One region of the Bacillus sp. AK031 genome, then DNA from elsewhere that is predicted to be linked to it. Evidence: a T-box and tRNA genes for the amino acid it is inferred to sense, from the RefSeq annotation. Region 1 holds a T-box; the other regions hold tRNA genes.
The links. The T-box of region 1 lies ahead of thrS (threonine--tRNA ligase). A T-box ahead of a tRNA ligase gene usually reads a tRNA of that ligase, here a tRNA-Thr.
Positions count from the first base shown of each region.

Region 2: it has a tRNA-Thr gene. The T-box ahead of thrS (threonine--tRNA ligase) is inferred to sense a tRNA for this amino acid. The anticodon was not compared.
Region 3: it has a tRNA-Thr gene. The T-box ahead of thrS (threonine--tRNA ligase) is inferred to sense a tRNA for this amino acid. The anticodon was not compared.

Region 1 is NZ_CP096424.1:2,331,502-2,334,754, forward strand. It holds gene M1E09_RS12070 (methyl-accepting chemotaxis protein) at 1-474, shown strand, start outside; T-box leader at 822-1,054, shown strand; gene thrS (threonine--tRNA ligase) at 1,109-3,022, shown strand; gene M1E09_RS12080 (O-methyltransferase) at 3,153-3,253, shown strand, end outside.
Region 2 is NZ_CP096424.1:3,324,282-3,327,534, reverse strand. It holds rRNA gene M1E09_RS17100 (23S ribosomal RNA) at 1-674, shown strand, start outside; rRNA gene rrf (5S ribosomal RNA) at 809-925, shown strand; tRNA gene M1E09_RS17090 (tRNA-Asn) at 933-1,007, shown strand; tRNA gene M1E09_RS17085 (tRNA-Ser) at 1,012-1,103, shown strand; tRNA gene M1E09_RS17080 (tRNA-Glu) at 1,117-1,191, shown strand; tRNA gene M1E09_RS17075 (tRNA-Val) at 1,295-1,370, shown strand; tRNA gene M1E09_RS17070 (tRNA-Met) at 1,399-1,472, shown strand; tRNA gene M1E09_RS17065 (tRNA-Asp) at 1,479-1,555, shown strand; tRNA gene M1E09_RS17060 (tRNA-Phe) at 1,720-1,795, shown strand; tRNA gene M1E09_RS17055 (tRNA-Thr) at 1,807-1,882, shown strand; tRNA gene M1E09_RS17050 (tRNA-Tyr) at 1,895-1,978, shown strand; tRNA gene M1E09_RS17045 (tRNA-Trp) at 2,115-2,188, shown strand; tRNA gene M1E09_RS17040 (tRNA-His) at 2,201-2,276, shown strand; tRNA gene M1E09_RS17035 (tRNA-Gln) at 2,323-2,397, shown strand; tRNA gene M1E09_RS17030 (tRNA-Gly) at 2,403-2,477, shown strand; tRNA gene M1E09_RS17025 (tRNA-Cys) at 2,483-2,557, shown strand; tRNA gene M1E09_RS17020 (tRNA-Leu) at 2,565-2,649, shown strand; tRNA gene M1E09_RS17015 (tRNA-Gly) at 2,666-2,739, shown strand; gene M1E09_RS17010 (carbohydrate ABC transporter permease) at 2,999-3,253, shown strand, end outside.
Region 3 is NZ_CP096424.1:803,686-806,938, reverse strand. It holds tRNA gene M1E09_RS03920 (tRNA-Asp) at 90-166, opposite strand; tRNA gene M1E09_RS03915 (tRNA-Met) at 276-349, opposite strand; tRNA gene M1E09_RS03910 (tRNA-Ser) at 367-459, opposite strand; tRNA gene M1E09_RS03905 (tRNA-Ile) at 477-553, opposite strand; tRNA gene M1E09_RS03900 (tRNA-Met) at 560-633, opposite strand; tRNA gene M1E09_RS03895 (tRNA-Ala) at 742-814, opposite strand; tRNA gene M1E09_RS03890 (tRNA-Pro) at 833-909, opposite strand; tRNA gene M1E09_RS03885 (tRNA-Arg) at 923-999, opposite strand; tRNA gene M1E09_RS03880 (tRNA-Leu) at 1,015-1,103, opposite strand; tRNA gene M1E09_RS03875 (tRNA-Gly) at 1,115-1,189, opposite strand; tRNA gene M1E09_RS03870 (tRNA-Leu) at 1,194-1,278, opposite strand; tRNA gene M1E09_RS03865 (tRNA-Lys) at 1,312-1,387, opposite strand; tRNA gene M1E09_RS03860 (tRNA-Thr) at 1,402-1,477, opposite strand; tRNA gene M1E09_RS03855 (tRNA-Val) at 1,583-1,658, opposite strand; rRNA gene rrf (5S ribosomal RNA) at 1,667-1,783, opposite strand; rRNA gene M1E09_RS03845 (23S ribosomal RNA) at 1,917-3,253, opposite strand, start outside.

The DNA.
Region 1 (3,253 bases):
CAGCTCATTTCCAGTTCGAAAAAGATCGAGCAAATTGCTGTCATGGTTACAGCCATCGCTGATCAAACCAACCTTCTTGCCTTGAATGCCGCGATTGAAGCAGCACGCGCAGGAGAAAATGGCAAAGGCTTCGCAGTCGTGGCAGGAGAAGTAAGGAAGCTTGCCGAAAATACGAAAGATGCCGTCTCACAAGTCGGAAGTCTCATCAGCGAAATCAATGTTTCTTCATCTGCCATGTCCAAGACGATCCATGAAGTCAATGGGGGCATCCAGACAGGAGCGGTTGAAACAAAAGAGACAAATGCGTTCTTCGACCAGATACTTGCGTCCATGCTGCAAGTCAAGCAGCAGAATATGCAGATTGCCAAAGATATGGCTGACTTAACGGAGATTTTCGAAGATATCAGCGGAGCCGTGCAGCAGGTTGCTGTCACGTCTGATGAGCTTTCAACGGTTACAAACTCAATTGACTAGGGTTTCAGATCAAAAGGAAAATATTTCTTAAGAATATATTGACTTAAACCTGAAGATGCTTTATATTAATAAAAAATTTATATCAAACGAAGATAAGGACATGAGTTCTACTTAAACGGTCTACAGAGAGGGAAGGCACGGCTGAAAACTTCCTGACGCAGAGAGATGAACTTACCGCCTTGGAGTTGTATTGGTGAAACGAAAGTAATCAATACCGCAGATGCTGCGATAAAGCACCTGAAGCCGCCAATTTTTCAGAATGGCGGGAAGCTGGGTGGAACCACGGGTATAACACACACTCGTCCCTTTTACAGGGATGGGTGTGTTTTTTATTTTATAACGGAATAATGATAGCGATGACAAGGACATGAGTTTTTCATATATGCTCTACAGAGAGGGAAGGCACGGCTGAAAACTTCCTGATGCAGACAGAAGAATTTACCGCCTTGGAGCTGTATTGGTGAAACTCTTAGTAATCAATACCGCAGATGCAGCGATAAAGCATAAATGAAGCCGCCTCTGTATGTTCTTGGCGGGAAGCAGGGTGGAACCACGGGTATGACACACACTCGTCCCTTTTTAGAGGGATGGGTGTGTTTTTTATTTCTAATTTTATATAGGGAGTGGAGCAGCCATGAGTAAAGTACTCATTAAGTTTCCAGATGGAAATGAAAAAGAATATTCTGCGGGGATTTCATTAGAAGAGATTGCTTATTCAATCTCCCCCAGCTTGAAAAAGAAGTCAGCAGGCGGAAAAGTAAATGGTATAGTGTATGATATGAGACGCCCGATTATGGAAAGCGCAGATATTGAATTATTTGATATTCATTCACCCGAAGGCATTGAAATGATGAGGCACACTGCAGCACATATTCTTGCACAAGCGGTAAGAAGGATCTACGGTAAAGTCCTATTGGGAGTGGGACCTGTCATTGAGAATGGTTTTTACTATGATATGGATCTTGATACTAACATTGCAGAATCAGAGCTTGGACTGATTGAGAAAGAAATGAAGAAAATCATTTCAGAAAACCATCCTGTCCAACAGGAAGAGGTATCCAGGGATGAGGCCAAAGAACTTTTCGCCGAGGACCCTTTTAAATTGGAACTTATAAAAGACATTCCAGAGGGAGAATCCCTGACACTATACCGCCAGGGAGAATTCGTTGATTTATGCAGGGGGCCGCATGTTCCATCGACTGGTTTTCTGAAAGCAGTCAAATTAACTCATGTTTCAGGTGCTTACTGGAGAGGAGACAGCAGCAATAAAGTTTTGCAGCGAGTGTATGGAGTTGCTTTTCCAAAGCAGGGTGACCTTGAAGATTATTTCCATTTTATTGAAGAAGCTCAAAAACGAAATCATAAGAAACTGGGAAATGAACTGGAATTGTTTATGTTTTCAGAAGAAGCACCGGGTATGCCGTTCTATTTAAACAACGGCCAAAAGATGCGGAATGAACTTGAGTCATTCTTAAGACAGTTGCAGCATTCATTTGATTATGAAGAAGTACGGACACCTATCATGATGAACCAGCGGCTATGGGAACAGTCGGGGCACTGGGATCACTACAAAGACAACATGTACTTCTCTGAAGTCGATAATCAAAAGTTCGCACTGAAACCTATGAATTGCCCTGGTCATATGCTGATTTTCAAAAACAAGCTTCATTCCTACCGGGATCTGCCGATCAGAATGGCTGAATTCGGCCAGGTTCACCGCCATGAATTCAGCGGTGCGCTTAACGGGATGCTAAGGGTCCGGACATTCTGCCAGGACGACGCGCATATCTTTGTGACACCTGAGCAAATCGAAGGCGAAATCACTTCCGCATTGAAATTAATCGATTATGTATACAACACTTTCGGTTTTCAATATGATATCGAATTATCTACACGACCGGATGATTACATGGGTGATGAAGCACTGTGGGTCCAGGCAGAAAACGCGCTGCAAAATGTATTGAATAAACTCGGCTATAAATTCAACATCAATGAAGGCGACGGAGCTTTTTATGGACCTAAGATTGACATCCACATCAAAGACGCCCTGAAGAGAAGCCATCAGTGTGCGACTGTACAGCTGGACTTCCAGATGCCTGAGAAATTCGATTTGAATTATATAGATGAAAACAACCAGAAGGTCCGTCCAGTGGTTATCCACCGTGCCGTATTCGGTTCGATCGACCGCTTCCTCGGAATCCTGATCGAACACTTTGCTGGTGCGTTCCCACTCTGGCTGGCCCCGAAGCAAGTCAGCGTCATCCCTGTTTCAAATCAGCACCACCAGCAGTATGGTGAAGAAATCGTCCGACGTATGAAACAAGAGGGCATTCGTGTTGAATTAGACAATAGGGAAGAAAAGCTCGGTTATAAAATGAGGGAAGCACAAATGAAAAAGATCCCGTTTATTCTTGTTATTGGCGATAATGAGCTGGAAAATCAATCGGTCAATGTAAGAAAATACAGCGGTAAGGATTCAGAAGAAATCAAGCTGGAACAATTTATTGTTTCTCTTAAAGAAGCGATAGAAAGCAAAAGCCTTCAATAAAACAGAAAAACACCTGCCTTTAACGGCAAGGTGTTTTTCTATTTATAAAATTCAGGAAATATAATGAAATACAGAAACGAAAAAGGTAAAATACCAAAGGTACGAACTTTTTACATAAGGAGAGGATTTCATGGATTTAATGAATAAATGGGAACAGGCTGATCAATATTTCAGTGAAAAACTTCTCGGGGAAGATTCTATTATGGAATCAATTTTAAAAAGAAATAAAGA
Region 2 (3,253 bases), 990 kb from region 1:
AGTGTCAGGTGGGCAGTTTGACTGGGGCGGTCGCCTCCTAAAGAGTAACGGAGGCGCCCAAAGGTTCCCTCAGAATGGTTGGAAATCATTCGCAGAGTGTAAAGGCACAAGGGAGCTTGACTGCGAGACCTACAAGTCGAGCAGGGACGAAAGTCGGGCTTAGTGATCCGGTGGTTCCGCATGGAAGGGCCATCGCTCAACGGATAAAAGCTACCCCGGGGATAACAGGCTTATCTCCCCCAAGAGTCCACATCGACGGGGAGGTTTGGCACCTCGATGTCGGCTCATCGCATCCTGGGGCTGTAGTCGGTCCCAAGGGTTGGGCTGTTCGCCCATTAAAGCGGTACGCGAGCTGGGTTCAGAACGTCGTGAGACAGTTCGGTCCCTATCCGTCGTGGGCGCAGGAAATTTGAGAGGAGCTGTCCTTAGTACGAGAGGACCGGGATGGACGCACCGCTGGTGTACCAGTTGTCTTGCCAAAGGCATCGCTGGGTAGCTATGTGCGGAAGGGATAAGTGCTGAAAGCATCTAAGCATGAAGCCCCCCTCGAGATGAGATTTCCCATCACTTTATGTGAGTAAGATCCCTGAAAGATGATCAGGTAGATAGGTCTGAGGTGGAAGCGTGGCGACACGTGCAGCTGACAGATACTAATCGATCGAGGACTTAACCACAATTATAGCGAAACTCGGAATACTTTCTTTTCTTCATAACTTTATCTAGTTTTGAGTGAATAATTTTTAAAAAAACACTTGAAAAAATTATAAAACTCGTTATAATAGTACTTGTCCCTAAAAAAGAGACAATGTCTGGTGACTAAGGCGAAGAGGTCACACCCGTTCCCATGCCGAACACGGAAGTTAAGCTCTTCAGCGCCGATGGTAGTTGGGGGATCTCCCCCTGTGAGAGTAGGACGTCGCCAGGCTTACCATTCCGCAGTAGCTCAGTGGTAGAGCTATCGGCTGTTAACCGATCGGTCGCAGGTTCGAGTCCTGCCTGCGGAGCCATAATGGAGAGCTGTCCGAGTGGCCGAAGGAGCACGATTGGAAATCGTGTAGGCGGGTAACCCTGTCTCAAGGGTTCAAATCCCTTGCTCTCCGCCATTATATCTTAACTGGCCCCTTGGTCAAGCGGTTAAGACACCGCCCTTTCACGGCGGTAACACGGGTTCGAATCCCGTAGGGGTCACCAGGTTTTTTACGAAGCAAAGCGGAGTAAATAAACTTCCTTAAAAAATCATCAGCGCAAGGATCTTAAATAAGATTTATTAAAAGTTAAACTTAAAACCCATTACGGAGGATTAGCTCAGCTGGGAGAGCATCTGCCTTACAAGCAGAGGGTCGGCGGTTCGATCCCGTCATCCTCCACCATTAAGTTTTAAAAAAAGATTAACATCGTCGCGGGGTGGAGCAGTTCGGTAGCTCGTCGGGCTCATAACCCGAAGGTCGCAGGTTCAAATCCTGCCCCCGCAATACCATGGTCCGGTAGTTCAGTTGGTTAGAATGCCTGCCTGTCACGCAGGAGGTCGCGGGTTCGAGTCCCGTCCGGACCGCCATTATCTTTTAAAAAAATCTTAGTTCAATCTAAGAGGGTTTCGATAACTGAGAAGTTCAAGGAAGCAACTGAGTGAACACCGGAGTGCACTGACAGGTACATGAGGATGTGAGCAAAGGCGCTGACGAAGTAATTCGCAGCTTAGCGGAAGCCGAAACCAAATATGGCTCAGTAGCTCAGTTGGTAGAGCAATGGACTGAAAATCCATGTGTCGGCGGTTCGATTCCGTCCTGAGCCACCATTTTAGATAGTGCCGGTGTAGCTCAACTGGTAGAGCAACTGACTTGTAATCAGTAGGTTGGGGGTTCAAGTCCTCTTGCCGGCACCATCGGGAATATTTGGAGGGGTAGCGAAGTGGCTAAACGCGGCGGACTGTAAATCCGCTCCTTCGGGTTCGGCAGTTCGAATCTGCCCCCCTCCACCATTGTTTTTTCGCAAAGCGAAAATAACAGTCCTTAGCTTTACGAAGCGAAGCGGAGTAAAATAACTGTCCTTGAAAATCGCGTATCGAAGCGAAGCAAGGTATACTGGTAAAGACAGCAAATACTTTAATATTTCATAGGGGTATAGTTTAAAGGTAGAACAGAGGTCTCCAAAACCTCCAGTGTGGGTTCGATTCCTACTACCCCTGCCAATTATATTTGTGGCGATTGTGGCGAAGTGGTTAACGCATCGGATTGTGGTTCCGACATTCGTGGGTTCGATTCCCATCAGTCGCCCCACTAAATATTTTGAACATATTTAAATCAAAAACATATAATATATCAATGGGCTATAGCCAAGCGGTAAGGCATCGCACTTTGACTGCGACATGCGTTGGTTCGAATCCAGCTAGCCCAGCCAATTTTGCGGAAGTAGTTCAGTGGTAGAACACCACCTTGCCAAGGTGGGGGTCGCGGGTTCGAATCCCGTCTTCCGCTCCATTGATGGCGGCATAGCCAAGTGGTAAGGCAGAGGTCTGCAAAACCTCTATTCACCGGTTCAAATCCGGTTGCCGCCTCCAAACACATGCCGGTGTGGCGGAATTGGCAGACGCGCACGACTCAAAATCGTGTTCCTTCTGGAGTGCCGGTTCGACCCCGGCCACCGGTACCAATTTCATATGTATATTGCGGGTGTAGTTTAGTGGTAAAACCTCAGCCTTCCAAGCTGATGATGAGGGTTCGATTCCCTTCACCCGCTCCATACATACACATTCAAAGCCTTTCTCATAATGAGAAAGGCTTTTTTTACATTTTATCGATCTCCCTCCAATAAAGATAAGCCATTCGACAAAACTCCTCAAAAAACGGGTAGTGACAGTCACCGAGCACATCCAGCACTCCTCCTTATCCCAACATAACTAATCAAAATTTTTCCCCTTCTTTGTCAATTTTGTTGACCTATTAAAGAAAGCGCTTCCATTATAATACAAGAAACTGATTTTAATTAGGCGGTGATAAGGGTGGAGACGAAGATAGAGACCGGTCCGGCAAGTCCGGAGATGAAGATACAGCCGGCAATGAAAAAGAAGAAGTACAAAGGAGTATTGACGTATGCTGCATTTGTGGGACCGGCACTGCTGTTTTTCCTTGTGATTCAAATCGTTCCGTTTTTGATGGGGCTTTATTATTCTTTTACTTCTTGGAATGGAGTCAGCTCAGCTGTTGAGTGGGTTGGCATTGAGAACTATACGAAGATCTTTACGAATGATCCGGCT
Region 3 (3,253 bases), 1.5 Mb from region 1:
CAGCGTCTTCTGGGATTTTTGACGATAGTCAAAATATCCAACCTTTAGCGAAACCCTCTTAGTTTGAACTAAGATAAATTGTATAAAAATGGCGGTCCGGACGGGACTCGAACCCGCGACCTCCTGCGTGACAGGCAGGCATTCTAACCAACTGAACTACCGGACCAAGTTTTTTGCTTTTGGCAAAATAAACTTCATTAATTTTGACGCCAGTCAAAATATCTATCCTTTAAAAGGAAAAGGTAAATATTTAGGATTGACGCCAGAAAATTGTATTGCGGGAGCAGGATTTGAACCTGCGACCTTCGGGTTATGAGCCCGACGAGCTACCGAACTGCTCCATCCCGCGACGATAAAAAGGAAATATGGCGGAGGAAGAGGGATTCGAACCCCCGCGGGCTTTAACACCCCTGTCGGTTTTCAAGACCGATCCCTTCAGCCGGACTTGGGTATTCCTCCGTATGAATCAATAATAATGGTGGACCTTGCAGGACTCGAACCTGCGACCGGACGGTTATGAGCCGTCTGCTCTAACCAACTGAGCTAAAGGTCCGTAAAGTAGCGGCGGAGGGGATCGAACCCCCGACCTCACGGGTATGAACCGTACGCTCTAGCCAGCTGAGCTACACCGCCATGATATTGAAAGTGTATCGCTTCCAGTTTCACAAAAGTTTTCATTGCTTCGCTACGCTGCGCGACATTTTCAGAAGTTTATCTACTAAGTTTCGTAAAAAAACCAAGTGGAGCCTAGCGGGATCGAACCGCTGACCTCCTGCGTGCAAAGCAGGCGCTCTCCCAGCTGAGCTAAGGCCCCATAATGTTAATTTTGAAGTGGTCGGGAAGACAGGATTTGAACCTGCGACCCCTTGGTCCCAAACCAAGTGCTCTACCAAGCTGAGCTACTCCCCGCAATGTGTTAATATGGCGCGCCCGAGAGGAGTCGAACCCCTAACCTTTTGATCCGTAGTCAAACGCTCTATCCAATTGAGCTACGGGCGCATATGATAAAATCTCTGGTGCCGAGGACCGGAATCGAACCGGTACGGTAGTCACCTACCGCAGGATTTTAAGTCCTGTGCGTCTGCCAGTTCCGCCACCCCGGCAGGAACTCATATGGAGCGGAAGACGGGATTCGAACCCGCGACCCCCACCTTGGCAAGGTGGTGTTCTACCACTGAACTACTTCCGCAATATGGTGCGGGTGAAGGGACTTGAACCCCCACGCCTTGCGGCGCCAGATCCTAAGTCTGGTGCGTCTGCCAATTCCGCCACACCCGCATAATGATAGTTATTTTGCAGTGCAAAAAACTATGGTGAGCCATGAAGGACTCGAACCTTCGACCCTCTGATTAAAAGTCAGATGCTCTACCAACTGAGCTAATGGCTCGTACTAATTAAAAGTGGTGCCGGCAAGAGGACTTGAACCCCCAACCTACTGATTACAAGTCAGTTGCTCTACCAGTTGAGCTACACCGGCAGGTGTTTTTGTCTCACAAGGAACAATTATACTAGGTTTTAAATCTGATTTCAATGTTACTTTTTGGTATATTTTTTAACTCCGCTTCGCTTCGTAAAAAAATCATGGTGGAGGATGACGGGATCGAACCGCCGACCCTCTGCTTGTAAGGCAGATGCTCTCCCAGCTGAGCTAATCCTCCATTATAAAGCCTGGCGACGTCCTACTCTCACAGGGGGAGATCCCCCAACTACCATCGGCGCTGAAGAGCTTAACTTCCGTGTTCGGCATGGGAACGGGTGTGACCTCTTCGCCTTAATCACCAGACATTGTCTTTTTAAGGACAAGTATTATTATAACGAGTTATTTATTTTTTTCAAGTGTTTTTTGAAAAAAATTATTCACTCAAAACTAGATAAAGTTATGAAGAAAAGAAAGTATTCCGAGTTTCGCTATAATTGTGGTTAAGTCCTCGATCGATTAGTATCTGTCAGCTGCACGTGTCGCCACGCTTCCACCTCAGACCTATCTACCTGATCATCTTTCAGGGATCTTACTCACATAAAGTGATGGGAAATCTCATCTCGAGGGGGGCTTCATGCTTAGATGCTTTCAGCACTTATCCCTTCCGCACATAGCTACCCAGCGATGCCTTTGGCAAGACAACTGGTACACCAGCGGTGCGTCCATCCCGGTCCTCTCGTACTAAGGACAGCTCCTCTCAAATTTCCTGCGCCCACGACGGATAGGGACCGAACTGTCTCACGACGTTCTGAACCCAGCTCGCGTACCGCTTTAATGGGCGAACAGCCCAACCCTTGGGACCGACTACAGCCCCAGGATGCGATGAGCCGACATCGAGGTGCCAAACCTCCCCGTCGATGTGGACTCTTGGGGGAGATAAGCCTGTTATCCCCGGGGTAGCTTTTATCCGTTGAGCGATGGCCCTTCCATGCGGAACCACCGGATCACTAAGCCCGACTTTCGTCCCTGCTCGACTTGTAGGTCTCGCAGTCAAGCTCCCTTGTGCCTTTACACTCTGCGAATGATTTCCAACCATTCTGAGGGAACCTTTGGGCGCCTCCGTTACTCTTTAGGAGGCGACCGCCCCAGTCAAACTGCCCACCTGACACTGTCTCCCACCCCGATCAGGGGCGAGGGTTAGAAGTTCAACACAGCCAGGGTAGTATCCCACCAGCGCCTCCACCGAAGCTGGCGCTCCGGTTTCCAAGGCTCCTACCTATCCTGTACAAGCTGTGCCAAAATTCAATATCAGGCTACAGTAAAGCTCCACGGGGTCTTTCCGTCCTGTCGCGGGTAACCTGCATCTTCACAGGTACTATAATTTCACCGAGTCTCTCGTTGAGACAGTGCCCAGATCGTTGCGCCTTTCGTGCGGGTCGGAACTTACCCGACAAGGAATTTCGCTACCTTAGGACCGTTATAGTTACGGCCGCCGTTTACTGGGGCTTCGGTTCGCACCTTCGCTTGCGCTAAGCACTCCCCTTAACCTTCCAGCACCGGGCAGGCGTCAGCCCCTATACTTCGCCTTACGGCTTCGCAGAGACCTGTGTTTTTGCTAAACAGTCGCCTGGGCCTATTCACTGCGGCTCTCTCGGGCTTGCACCCTAACAGAGCACCCCTTCTCCCGAAGTTACGGGGTCATTTTGCCGAGTTCCTTAACGAGAGTTCTCTCGCTCACCTTAGGATTCTCTCCTCGCCTACCTGTGTCGGTTTGCGGTACGGGCACCTTTTTCCTCGCTAGAGGCTTTTCTTGGCAGTGTGGAATCAGGAACT